Regions from separate parts of the Cytobacillus sp. FSL K6-0265 genome, predicted to be linked through region 2. Evidence: riboswitches for the same ligand, from Rfam matches in the RefSeq annotation. Region 2 holds a riboswitch; each other region holds the start of a gene.
The links. A riboswitch is a leader RNA that binds a small molecule or an ion and turns the genes downstream of it on or off. The one in region 2 is predicted to bind thiamine pyrophosphate.
Positions count from the first base shown of each region.

Region 1: linked by a shared signal. The riboswitch ahead of MHH73_RS11290 (YkoF family thiamine/hydroxymethylpyrimidine-binding protein) and the one ahead of tenA (thiaminase II) in region 2 are both predicted to bind thiamine pyrophosphate.
Region 3: linked by a shared signal. The riboswitch ahead of thiW (energy coupling factor transporter S component ThiW) and the one ahead of tenA (thiaminase II) in region 2 are both predicted to bind thiamine pyrophosphate.
Region 4: linked by a shared signal. The riboswitch ahead of MHH73_RS01995 (3-oxoacyl-ACP reductase) and the one ahead of tenA (thiaminase II) in region 2 are both predicted to bind thiamine pyrophosphate.

Region 1 is NZ_JBBOPE010000001.1:2,215,287-2,218,587, forward strand. Features, by position in the region: gene MHH73_RS11280 (NADH:flavin oxidoreductase) at 1-372, opposite strand, end outside; gene MHH73_RS11285 (hypothetical protein) at 527-862, opposite strand; TPP riboswitch at 1,413-1,516, shown strand; gene MHH73_RS11290 (YkoF family thiamine/hydroxymethylpyrimidine-binding protein) at 1,601-2,209, shown strand; gene MHH73_RS11295 (ECF transporter S component) at 2,206-2,817, shown strand; gene MHH73_RS11300 (ABC transporter ATP-binding protein) at 2,792-3,301, shown strand, end outside.
Region 2 is NZ_JBBOPE010000001.1:2,497,548-2,500,848, forward strand. Features, by position in the region: gene MHH73_RS12650 (MFS transporter) at 1-248, opposite strand, end outside; gene tenA (thiaminase II) at 543-1,232, opposite strand; TPP riboswitch at 1,353-1,459, opposite strand; gene trhA (PAQR family membrane homeostasis protein TrhA) at 1,818-2,453, shown strand; gene MHH73_RS12665 (GNAT family N-acetyltransferase) at 2,559-3,301, opposite strand, start outside.
Region 3 is NZ_JBBOPE010000001.1:2,294,846-2,298,146, forward strand. Features, by position in the region: gene thiM (hydroxyethylthiazole kinase) at 1-750, opposite strand, end outside; gene thiD (bifunctional hydroxymethylpyrimidine kinase/phosphomethylpyrimidine kinase) at 750-1,556, opposite strand; gene thiW (energy coupling factor transporter S component ThiW) at 1,525-2,046, opposite strand; TPP riboswitch at 2,120-2,212, opposite strand; TPP riboswitch at 2,260-2,368, opposite strand; gene MHH73_RS11710 (shikimate kinase) at 2,497-3,003, shown strand; gene MHH73_RS11715 (hypothetical protein) at 3,089-3,280, opposite strand.
Region 4 is NZ_JBBOPE010000001.1:373,509-376,809, forward strand. Features, by position in the region: gene MHH73_RS01990 (glycosyltransferase family 2 protein) at 1-778, shown strand, start outside; TPP riboswitch at 854-955, shown strand; gene MHH73_RS01995 (3-oxoacyl-ACP reductase) at 1,048-1,803, shown strand; gene MHH73_RS02000 (IclR family transcriptional regulator) at 2,016-2,768, opposite strand; gene MHH73_RS02005 (polysaccharide biosynthesis protein) at 2,967-3,301, opposite strand, start outside.

The DNA.
Region 1 (3,301 bases), 280 kb from region 2:
TGAATCGATGTTTGGTAAACTTCCAGCTTTTCTTGCTGCACCAACATGCCATAATTGTGGAATAATTTTACCGCCAGCCTCATGTACTTGAGCTACTACATTTGCCCAACCTTTTAGTGCATCCTCACCATAAAAAAGAGGAATTGTTTCACCAACAACCGCTGACGGGTGATTAATCGCTGTGCCTTCAGTAATAATAAGGCCTACACCATTTTCTGCTCTCCTACGATAATATTGTGCTACCTTTTCATCCGGTACACCATTTGGTGAGAATCCTCTAGTCATTGGTGCCATTACTACCCTGCTTTTCAATTGCTCATTTCCAAACGGAACCTTTTCTAATAGACTATGCCCTGCCATTTTTTCTTCCATCTTTATCACTCCTTGCTTTCATTTTACAAAGAATGATAGCAAATACAAGTAAAAAGCATTTAATTAACAGAATATTTTATTCACTTATCGCTTCATAAAAAAAACATTTCAAAAAAGGAATTTGAAATGTTTTCTCTTTATTAAGAATCAGCTCTTACATTTCTTCAGGTTTAAAGCCATAAATAACAGAAACACCTAAATACAAAGAAAAGAAATCTAAAAACCAATTATTATTATTTTCTTTTGTGTGAAGGCAACGAAAGATTTCTTGGAACTGCATGCTTTCACTTGCCTTCACTACAGGCGTTATGCCGAAATACTTAATTACCGTATCTAAATTTAAATGTTTTGCAACCTTCAAAACATCCTCTAATAGTGAGTAATAGATTGCGATTTCCTTTTCCTGAAATAGTTTAATCATTTGTGGATGTAAGTTAGCTAATAATAAACGTCCTTCTTCTTCATTTACAACAGGAACTTGATTTAACATTTCTTTTATATCGATTTTAATCACCTATTTTTTTTTATTATCTTTACGAGTTGAGAGTTCTTAAACCATTCGGTTCTTCCACCAATCAGAACAACTTAAAGTATATATTTTACTATGTATACAATAAGCCCGCCATTCACCTATTATTATATAGTAATAGGCAATCTCTTTACCTATTAGCCATAAATTACTTATATAAGTATAATTTCTTTCATAATAAATATCAATTAGGGGGACGGTAAATAACCACATTTCAAGACGCTCTCCCCTCATTGAAAAATGGTTAATGAACGGGGTGAAAGAATCGCCAGAAGGAATGACAACCATCAATACTAAGAGTAGTAATCGGTTATTTTTCATTCAAAATAGTATGTTAATGTTAGAATTTCGAAATTACTCACCTCTACTATATTGAGATTTTTAATTGCCTTTCATATGAATTGATATATCAATATATATTTTTCTCTATTTCAAGTATGGATTGACAAGTTTTGGTTTACAGGGGATGATTTTTTGCTTATGATTAGATAGATGAACAAACAAAATATTTCGAATGCGCTAGGGGAGCTATGTTTAATGGCTGAGAAGGCAATTGCCTGACCCTTATAACCCGATCTAGATAATACTAGCGTGGGGAAGTGCAGTTGGTCAGTGTATTCTCTTTTTTTGCATAGCCAAACTGCATTCCATCGGGGTGCAGTTTTTTTTGTTCAAAAAATGTTTAAAGGGGATATTTATATGAATCAATTATGTGGAAAAAGTAGAATCGTCGGTTGTCAGTTTACGCTTTCTGTAATGAGTGAAAGGTATGTGGACATTATCTTATTTGCCCTTAAAGAAGTGAACATGTCAAAGGTGTGGTCTCATACTGATGATGTTTCTACTTGTATACGTGGGAAGCAAATTCATGTTTTTGATGTAGTGAGAGCAATATTTTTACACGCGGCTAAAACAGGAGAACACATTGCTATGAGTGGCACTTTTTCGATTGGTTGTCCAGGAGATTCAGCAGCAGACGTATACATGGACGAAACTGACATTGCTTTGAACAAGGATTATACAAAAGAAATAGAGCAGTTAGCAGGTTGCAAATTTGCCCTCTATCCCTTAGGGAGGGAAGATTATATGGAAAAAATTTATGAACAAATTGATTGGTCCAAGGAGTCAGAAGTAAAGGTAAGCCATAGCCATTATGCCACAAGGCTTGATGGAGATGTGAATGATATTTTTAACTTGTTACATAACGTTTTCGATCAGACCAAGCAAGAGGTTTCTCATGTGACAATGACATTCACATTGTCAGCTAACAGCCCAACTGGAACTGCTAAAGAAGTGAAAGTATCATGAGAAAATCTTGGCGTTTGAAAGATATTGTTCTCATGTCAGTCCTCGGGGTAGTATTTGGCTTCATTTATTTAGGTTTTTTTGGGGTCGGTAAAGTTCTTGTTGCCATCCTTACCCCGTTTGGACTTGGACCCATTGGTTATGAATTGATTTATGGCATATGGTTTATTGTATCAATCATAGCTGCTTACATTATCAGAAAGCCAGGCGTTGCTTTTACAGCAGAAACCATTGCTGCTATTACCGAAGTACTTGTCGGTTCAACATCTGGTCCAGCTTTAATTCTTTCAGGAATGGTGCAAGGGTTAGGTGCAGAAATCGCTTTCGCTGTTACAAAATGGAAAAATTACCAACCTCGTATTCTCGTTTTTTCCGGTGTTAGTGCAGCATTTATTAGTTTTCCTTACCATTTCTTTGTATCTGGTTTTCATGCTTATGAATCCTGGCTTATTATGACAATGTTTGTTATACGTCTCTTAAGTGGAGCCATCATTGCTGGTTATTTTGGAAAAATATTAGCGGATCAATTAGCGAAAACAGGTGTGTTAAATGGGTATCCTATTGGGAAGGAGATAATAGCAAGGCATGAAAAATCATCAACCAATTTTTGAACTAGACTCTTTCTCTTTTTCCTTTGATAAACACGATGAACCTTCTTTAAATAATGTTAGCTTTAGCTTATATGCAGAGGAAGTGACTTTATTACTTGGAGCAAGTGGATCTGGCAAAAGTACACTTACATTATGTTTAAATGGCCTATATCCTGAGGCGATTGATGGTTTTACTTCAGGGGATCTTTTATATAAAGGGAGATCGATCTCTTCCTATCCCAAAGGAGTAATCAACCAAGAAATAGGTATTGTCTTTCAAGATCCGGAAAGCCAGTTTTGTATGGTTCGTGTAGAAGATGAATTAGCATTTGTTTTAGAAAACTTGTCTATTCCCAGAAGCCAAATGAAACAAAGAATAGAACATGTGCTAGACATTGTAGGATTATCACAATATAAGAAACATAACATTCACCAGCTTTCAGGAGGACAAAAACAAAAGGTTGCTCTAGCTTCCATCCTTTTAATGGACCCTCAATATTTAATT
Region 2 (3,301 bases):
GTTCCAACGACAAGAAATACATTTGGACCAAATCGATCAGAAAATAATCCGATGGGAATTTGCAATCCAGCATAAGCAAAAAATTGAATACTCGTTATCAAGCCAATCGTTGCAGCCGTTAAATGAAATTCTTCCATTAATTGATCTGTTATTAAACCAGGTGCCGTTCTTTGACTTACCATAAATAAATAGGCTAAAAGTAAAACACCAAATACAACCCATCTGTACTTACTTTGTTGTTTATTCATAATTAAACGCCTTCCTTAATTTAACATTCGTCTTTCATTATACGCTTATTGACATTATATATATATAGGAAGTTTTTCTATCTATGAGGGTGGAGTCATCTTTCTATAGACGAGATGAGTAGTTGGGGAAGAGCGAACTTTTTTGTGAAAGAAAATCTGCCATATTTGTAGATTGCCTTATTCCATAACAAACCTAATATTACGACGAGAATAGGGATTTGATGTTAACAGAATAAAGTTAATAAGAATGAACCTTATTCTGTTAACACTATTCCCTCTTTATCTTATGATGTTTTATGCATATGTTTTATCAGTTAACCACTTTTCTTGAGTATACGCCATTTCCCAAAAAGCTAATTCATATTGACAGCTGATGGTAAATGCAGATTTCATTTTTTCTTTTTCTGTTTCAGATGCAAGTTCAGCAAGCCGATCAAGGTGGTGAATTTGTTCCAGTACAAGTTTAACAAACCATTCTCCACCGTAAGTATCAATCCATGTACGATAAATTTCTTCTTTTGGTTTTGCCCCTTTAAAGCTCTGTCCAATATCATAATAAATCCAGTAACATGGAAGCAAACTAGCGATGACCTCGCCAACTGTACCTGTCTCTGCTACTCGGTATAAATGGGATGTATAGGCATAGGCAGTAGGAGCTGGTCTAAACTGGTTTAGCTCTTCTTCTGAAACTTTTAATAACTCCATAAATTTGTTATGTAACCCTAGTTCTGCTTCATAAGTCCCTTGCGCATGTGAAGCCATTCTCGAAGTCATATATAAATTCTCCGCTTTAGAAGCAGCGATTGCTTGCACACGTGCAAAATGTGATAAATAGTAAGAATCTTGTAACACGTAAAAGCGGAAACACTCAATTGGTAAATCTCCCTTAGCGATTCCTTTGACAAAAGGGTGTTCAAAATTAGCTTCCCAAATATCATGTACTTCTTTCCTTAACATTTGTGTAAACGTTTCTTTTGTTGCCATCATTTCTACCTCTTCTCTCTTTTTTAATGAGCATAAAAAATCCAGAAAAGCGAAAAAACCACTTCCTTAAAGAAAGTGGCTACTGTATACATTATTCATTTAGTTATATTACGTTAACTAAATTTATATACGCCACTTCCCTACGCTGGTATCAATCAGATCAGGTTCTAAGAGTCTTAAAGTTACACTTTAATCTCAGCCTTTTAAAGGCACCCCTAGTGGATTTATGTAATTATGCTGTCATCGTTATGTTATCATCTTATCAAAAAATGTCAACTTAAATGAAAAGCATCTTGAAGTATAGTAATGAGTAATGTCATGCTTCTCTTTCAGTTATCATGTTTAAGTGAGTTGGATGAAATGTTGTTGTATCGTTAACACTTCAAATCGCGTAACACTAAATTGGCATTGACTAAAAGTAACGATAACCTCAGGTATTAACCACTTAAAAATCTCGACCTTTCGACGCTTTACCTTCTCAATTTAGTGAAGTTTTTCTTTCTAATGAAACCATTCGACTTTTTATCATCTTAAAATAGGTTTATACTAGAATTATGATATTGGGTAAAGAATGGGTGAATACTATTGGAAACACATATTTTTTCAAAAGGGGAAGAAATCGCCAACGCGATTGTTCACGGAGTTGGTGCACTATTAAGTATTGCGGCTCTTGTAATTTTAACTGTTTTCTCATCCTTATATGGAACAGCTTGGCATATTGTCAGCTTTGTTCTATTTGGTATAACGATGGTTATTTTATATTTCTCATCTACTTTGCTACATAGTTTACCAGCAGGCAAAGCAAAAGATGTATTTGAGATTCTCGATCATTCTTCCATTTACTTTTTTATTGCAGGAACGTTCACACCGTTTTTATTTATAACTGTTAAAGGTCCCTTAGGATGGACTTTATTTGGTCTTGTTTGGGGACTAGCAATTGCAGGTACGGTTTTTAAATGTTTTTTTGTTAAAAAATTTTTAGTCCTCTCGACATTACTATATGTTTTGATGGGCTGGCTAATTATATTTGCATGGGAACCTCTTGTTACACACTTAACCACACAAGGCTTGATTTTTCTCATCATTGGTGGCGTTTTATATACTGCTGGGTCGGTATTTTATGTTTGGAGAGGGTTTAAGTACCATCACGCATTGTGGCATGTTTTTGTTCTTGCCGGATCGATTATGCATTTCTTTGCCGTTCTCTCGCTTCTGCCATGATCAATTTTTAAAAATGGTCTGCAGGTGGCTTCTCTTTCACCTGCAGATTGTTTAATACATATTAAGTTGTTGTTCACTTCCTCCTTCTACAAGGCAAACCACTACTTATAATAACTTCATGACTTCATAGCGAAAGCTGACTTTTTTATATCCTTGTTTACGATACATATCCTTTGGAGTATCATTGCTGTCGGCTACAAGTATAACCTTATGATTGTTAAAACGCTTCATAACTTCATATTGCAGAATTGCAGCAATCCCCTTTAATCGGTGAGTTGGTAACACACCTACACTATCAATTTCAGCTGTACACTTATTAATAAATACTTGTAACGAACCTGCTGGCACACCATGATCATATGCGATTAACTGTAACGTATCCTTTGCATTATAATGATAGGAATGAAGTCGTCTATTCAGGTTCACATATTCCTCTCCATAATCTTGATCAAAGTTCCTTTGCAATTGTAAATATTCTGTAAAATTAGCGTTTGTCACTTCCTCAACTACGATTCCATTCTTTTTATCTTTATAGAGAAATTGGAGAGGATTAATTTCATATAACTCCTGACACCCTATCGTATAGAATTGTTGATAAAGGTATACTAAAACATCCTCTTTAATTTTTTCGTCAGCCGGTAAGTAAAACTTCATATGCTCTTGTTGATGATTTTTCTGATAGTCTTCTAAATACCTTTCCGCTTGTTGAAATTCTTGCAAACTGGGATTTATTTTTAATTGAATATAGTTTGCATCATATTTAAAATAGAACGTTGTTGAACCGTAATGATCAAAATTGACTTCTTCTGCTATTAACTGACCATCATGGTGTATATCCCTAAAACTAA
Region 3 (3,301 bases), 200 kb from region 2:
TAGCTTCACTCGAAATGAACCTAACCCTTCCCCCGCATGTAATCTCTTTGCTGCGATTTCCCCTGCTAGACTCATAGTAGCCATACCAATGACAGCACCGTCAAACCAATTTTCTGAAACAGCAGCAGCAGTTGCTACTAATGAAGCTGTCATACAGCCTGTTCCTGTTACCTTCGTCAAAAGGTAATCTCCGTTATCAATCACAACTAATTGCCTGCCATCTGTAATAACATCTTCTTTTCCACTAATAACAATGAGACAGTTTAGAACTTCGGCTGCCTCCTGTGCAAGTACTTCAGGTGCCATTTCAATTGCCCCTGCATCGACACCACGGGTTTTTGTATTTTTTCCAATAAGCGCTGAAATTTCAGAAGCATTGCCGCGAATAATGGACACTTTTATTGTACTAATTAGCTCTTTTGCCTTACTTGTTCGATAGGTGGTTGCCCCAACACCAACGGGATCAAAAACAACTGGAATCCCCTTTTGGTTAGCTGTTTGTCCAGCTTTAATCATTGCCGCAAACATTGCATCATTAATTGTACCAAAATTAATCACAAGCCCCTCAGCCATCATTGCCATTTCTTCTACTTCTAACAGCTGTGTGGCCATAACAGGTGAACCACCCATTGCAAGAGTCACATTGGCGCAATCATTTATAGTTACTGTATTAGTTAAATGATGAATGAGTGGGGTCTGTTCTTTTAACTGCTGAAAGACTCTCTCAACTGCTTCACTTGAAATCGTCATTATCTTTCCTCCATCTTCGCTTTGTTGTATAACTCATAAAAATGATTTGTTGGACCATGTCCATTACCGAGTACTAGACTATGCTCAATCGCTATGGAAATATAATTTTTCGCAGACTGAATGGCCACAATAAGTTCTTCTCCTTTTGCCAACCCAGCAGCAATGGCAGATGAAAGCGTGCAACCTGTACCATGGGTATTTTTTGTCTCTATTCTTCTACCATTAAACCAGGTGAAATTTTGTCCATCCCATAATAAGTCATTCGGTTCTCCTTCTAAATGTCCACCTTTTAATAAAACGGCTTTTGGCCCTAATTTATATAAGTTTTTACATGCTTGTTCCATGTCTTCAACCGTGCGAATCGTCATACCTGTTAGTACTTCAGCCTCAGGAATGTTTGGCGTAATAACAGTCGCAAGTGGTAACATCTTTGCTTTCAGTGCTTCAATAGCTTGTTCCTTTAAAAGATGATGACCACCTTTCGATACCATGACAGGATCTAACACAATCACTTTTGGACTATAATGATTTAAACGGTCTGCGACGATACTGACAGTCTCACTCGATGACAACATGCCGATTTTGACAGCATCGACCTGGATATCATCAAACACGGCTTCTATTTGGTCTTTTATAATATTGATTTCAATATCCTGTACCGAACGTACCTCTACTGTATTTTGAGCGGTAATCGCCGTAATGACAGACATGCCAAACACTCCATTGGCGGAAAAAGTTTTAAGATCTGCTTGAATCCCAGCTCCTCCTCCTGAATCAGAACCTGCGATTGTTAATGCTGTTTTCATCGATGTAACCTCCAATAGCTTTATTCTTAATTAAAACTCTTAATAAACCATATCCTAAAATCGCTCCCGTAAACGAGCTCACCATAAATGCTGGTAGAAATCCGAAGAGGGTTGCTTCTTGCCCTAAAAGTAATGTACTAATCGGATAAGTCGCTACTGCCCCTATCACTCCTGTTCCAATGACTTCACCTAGTGCTGAGAAGCCAATTTTTTTCGTTTTTTGATAAAGCAACCCTGCAAGTAAGGCGCCAATCATACTGCCAGGATAAGCAAAAATACTTCCAGTACCCATCATATTTCTCAATGTAGATGAAAGAAACGCTTGACTCACGGCATACCATGGTCCAAGAAGAACAGCAGATAATACATTTGCCAAGTGCTGAATGGGAAAAATTTTCGCTATTCCAATCGGAATAAAAATGAGACTACTCGACACAGTAGTAATGGCTGCAATTGTTGCCGTCATCGTCATTTTTTGAATTTTATTCATAGACCTTTCCTCCTTTCGATAAAAATAAAAAAGCCGCTATTTTTAAAATAAGCGGCTTTGGTCATCATGATATGTATGACGTCACTCGCTTCCCTCCGCTAGTATTAACTAGATCAGGTTCAAAGGGTTCATCTCAGCCAAATAGTTGGCACCCCTAGCATTTATTTATATATAAAATAAAAAAATCCTCTACTTCCAAAAGGAAGCGAGGACGACTACATCGACACACTTCCCTCCACTGGTACAAACCAGATCAGGTTCAAAGGGTTTTGAATGCCATTCAATCTCAGCCTCTTTTCTTAAGGCACCCCTAGTGAAAACTTATATCATATGATGCACTCAATATAACATGAAATGAAAGAAATGAAAATAAAAAACATTGAATAGAAACGATGTTGCGACATAAAACGTTATGATATGATATTTATATAACATTCGGGAGGACAGGCTATGGAGGATAAGAGTATTGTACTAATAGGGTTTATGGGGGTCGGAAAGACATCCATAGGAACGGAATTAGCGAAGAAATTACAATGGGGTTTCATCGATACAGATGAACGCATTGAACAACAGTTTGGGATGTCTACTTCGAAAATTTTTCATGATTATGGTGAAGAAGTTTTTCGAAAAGCTGAAAGCGAGTTGATTGAACAACTTTCTGCCGAAGAAAAACATATTCTTTCATTAGGCGGCGGTGCCTTTTTAAACAGTACAAACCGCGAAATATGTTTACAAAACAGTACCGTTGTCCTTATCGAACTCTCATGGGATAAGTGGCTCGACCGATACCCATTGATTAAAGATACAAGACCGAAATTGAATGGTCTTTCTACTGAAGAAATGTATCATTTATACAAAGAAAGACAAGCTCATTATCAACCATATCATTTAAAAATCAATGTAGATGGGAAAACAGCTGAAGAAGCTGCTGATTTGATTGTTCGAGGGATTAGTTGAGATAACTCTAGATGGTTTTTCGCCTGTTTATCAGGCGTTTTTTTGTCATTTGTATATTTATATTGTTCGTTTATCTTTTCAACACCTATACAAACCACTTATCACCAACATCTCTCAATAGTATATTAACTATAATAAAAGTGATTCCCTCATCATTTGTTTTAAATTCTTTTTGTAAAAAATATAGGATGGCTGAACCGCTAAATGCCCCTGCGGAAGAAAACACCAATTTATTAAACATTCTAAATCCATATATGCAGTTCATTCCATTTTCCACTCACCCCTCAAAAAAACCACC
Region 4 (3,301 bases), 2.1 Mb from region 2:
CTTAAAAGGTATACCTACTTTTAAAGAAAAATGTCAGTATGTTCATAGCGAACTACCTATTTATCCAGAAAAAGCAGAAAACCATCAAATTCGCTTATCTATGATTGTGAAGAATGAAGAAGGTCGTTATTTACAAACGATGTTAAAGAAAGTCAAGCCCTTTATCGATGAAGCTGTGATTATAGATGATGCTAGTACTGATCAGACTATATCGATTTTCTTGAAAGAACTAAAAGGTGTGCCAATTAAATTGGTCAAGAATGCAAGTTCCCAGTTTGCCAATGAAGTAGAACTAAGAAAACAGCAGTGGTTAGAAGCAACAAATGGATTTTTAGGTTGGGTATTAAATCTTGATGCAGATGAATGGTTTGAGGAGAGTTTTATTGATTATATTGATGACTTTGTTAAACAGGATACCATCGATTTGTACTGTTTTAGACTGTATGATATGTGGGATGAAGATCATTATCGTGAAGATGAATATTGGCAAGCACATTTCCTATACCGTCCATTTCTAGCAAGAGTCGATTCAACCTTTCAGCCCGTCTGGAAAGAAACGCCCCAACATTGTGGGAGATTTCCAGAAAATATCTTTCAACTTACCCACAGCTTATCCACAATAAGAGTCAAGCATTTAGGCTGGGCAAAAGAAAAAGATCGTTTGGAAAAATACGAGAGATATAAGCTGCTTGACCCGAATAGTCTCTATGGTAATGAGAAACAATATGAATCGATTTTAGATAAGAATCCCCGTGTCATGCGATGGGAAGAAACATAAAGCGAATGGTCAAGTTGGAAATTAACCTCGATTCATAGCTATGCGACTATTTATATGCTAAACTAAAAATAATTAAAATTGTTGCAGGGGGACTCAGAATATGAGTTGAGAAGGTTAAAACCTGACCCTTAGAACCTGTTCGTTAAGACGATCGTAGGGAGCATTTTCCAACTATATGAATACGTATGGTAGGCTCTCCATTTTCGGGGAGCCTTTTGTTTTGTTTCCCTGAACATTTTTAATGACATCGATTGAAAAGAGGGAATAGAGTGAGAGAAGAAGTTGTGTTAGTAACAGGCGCAAGTCGTGGATTAGGAGCTGCAATTGCTAAGAAGTTCGGTAAGGAAGGCTATAAAGTAGTCGTTAATTATTATAGTAGTAAAGAAAAAGCTGATGCCGTAGTTGAAGAAATCGGGCATGATCGTGCATTGGCCATCCAAGCAGATGTCAGAGATCAAGAAGCAGTAAAAGCGATGGTGGCAAACGCTATTGCTCATTTTGGTCGCTTGGATATCGTTGTAAATAATGCATTAGTTCAATTTAAATTTGATCCTGTGGCACAGGCAAAAGTAGAAGAATTATCTTGGACTAGCTATCAAACCCAGTTTGAAGGTGCGATAAAAGCAAGCTTACATGTTGTACAAGCTGCTTTCCCAGCTTTAAAGGATTCACAGCAAGCCCGTGTGATTGGTATTGGCACGAATCTTTACCAGAATCCCGTCGTTGCCTACCATGAATATACAACAGCGAAAGCGGCATTAATTGGCTTTACACGCAATATGGCCAAAGAGCTTGGACAATATGACATTAATGTGAATATGGTTTCTGGTGGATTATTAGAAACAACGGATGCAAGTGCTGTTACTACCCCTGAAGTATTTGCGATTGTTGCTGATAACGCTGCTATCCGCCGTGTGACAAAACCAGAAGATGTAGCAGAAGCCGTTGTTTTCTTAGCCTCTCCAGGTGCTAGAGCGATTACGGGACAAAATCTAGTAGTCGATCATGGATTGACGATGAACTAAGATAAAAAAGGTCGTCATCTTTGTATGGCGGCCTTTTTCAATCATTAGATTCAGTTTGCGGGTCTATAATTGAGTAAGGCGTTTATATAGATGGGCGTATAAAAGCAAATGTGTGAGCTAAAATCCAATTTATGCGCAGAAGATGATAAAATGATTATTACTTCTAATTATCTCAACTACATCTAATTGATTGAACGCTCAATCAGGATTGTTCAAATTTTCCCCTGTTTATATCGATAGCCAAACATAGAAGATGCTTGTAGATGAAACGCCAGCAGTTGCTTGCTCATCGGATCCGTTACTTCATTTGGCATGTTATCGTTAAATCCAACCACTGTCACTGCACCGAGTAATTGATTCTGGTAGTCTAGCAAAGGGACGGAAGCAGACGAAATCGATGGAATTAAAGGTTCGGTTGCGAAGGAGATTTTCGATTGTTGAATCATTTGCCATTCTTCGTTATCGATTGATTGCTCGTTTCCTAGCCATTCTTTTGTCAGTGCAGGGTTTAAGAAACTTAAGAAAATCTTCCCCGCAGCAGATGTTGGTGGCAAGCTTCCGCCAAGTTGTGTACCAATATGAAGTGGTTCATTGGAATGACAAATCTTTGTCGTAATCGGACCGTTGTTTGTCCATAATGAAAACGAAACGGTGCAGGAAGTTAGCGAAGAAAGTTCCTGCATATAAGGAGTAATCGCATCGGCAATATCACGACTACCAAAGGCAGCTGTACCATATTGAATCAATTTGTTGCCAAGATAATACAGGTTTGTTCCTTTTTCACGATAGAGCATATTCAATTGTGTAAGTGTATTTAAATATTTATATAAATTACTTTTTGTAATACCGGTTTCTTCTTGAATGGTCGAGAATTTCATCGGGGTATCTTTTTGATAGATTAATTCGATGATAGAAATGCCAATTTGCAAGGATTGAATCGTCGTACTGCTTTTTTGTATCTCCATGTATGTAACTCCTCATTATGCTAGTCATGTTGAATCCTAATTTATCAGAAACCACATCAAACAACAACCTACCTTTAAAGGGTTGGTAGGATATTCCTATAAATTTAGTATATTTAAGAATAGTTAGTGAGTTGGCGACTATTAACTTAGTCAGAGAAGGTGCCCAACTCACGAAAAATAGGAAGCGGTCAAACAAAATTACTTTAACCTTTTCCATTTTTGTAGCTCTTTTTGAACATAGGATAATGATTGTAGTTTTTCTTTTAGTTCAGCTACAGAGAGACGATACGTATTATTGGAGTGATATTCTTCTACAGAGTTTGTATCAGTTTCTATTCTTGTATCTCGAGGAATGCGATAGAAGCCTTCAAGATCAATGGCTTTTGCTGCTTCTTCTTTTGTTAGTAGCACTTCATAGAGCTTTTCTCCTGGGCGTGTGCCAATTAATTCTAAAGGAAGATTAACGTGAAAAAGTTCTTTAATCGCTTGTGCTAAATCTGTAATATAGGCTGCAGGTGATTTTTGTACCATAA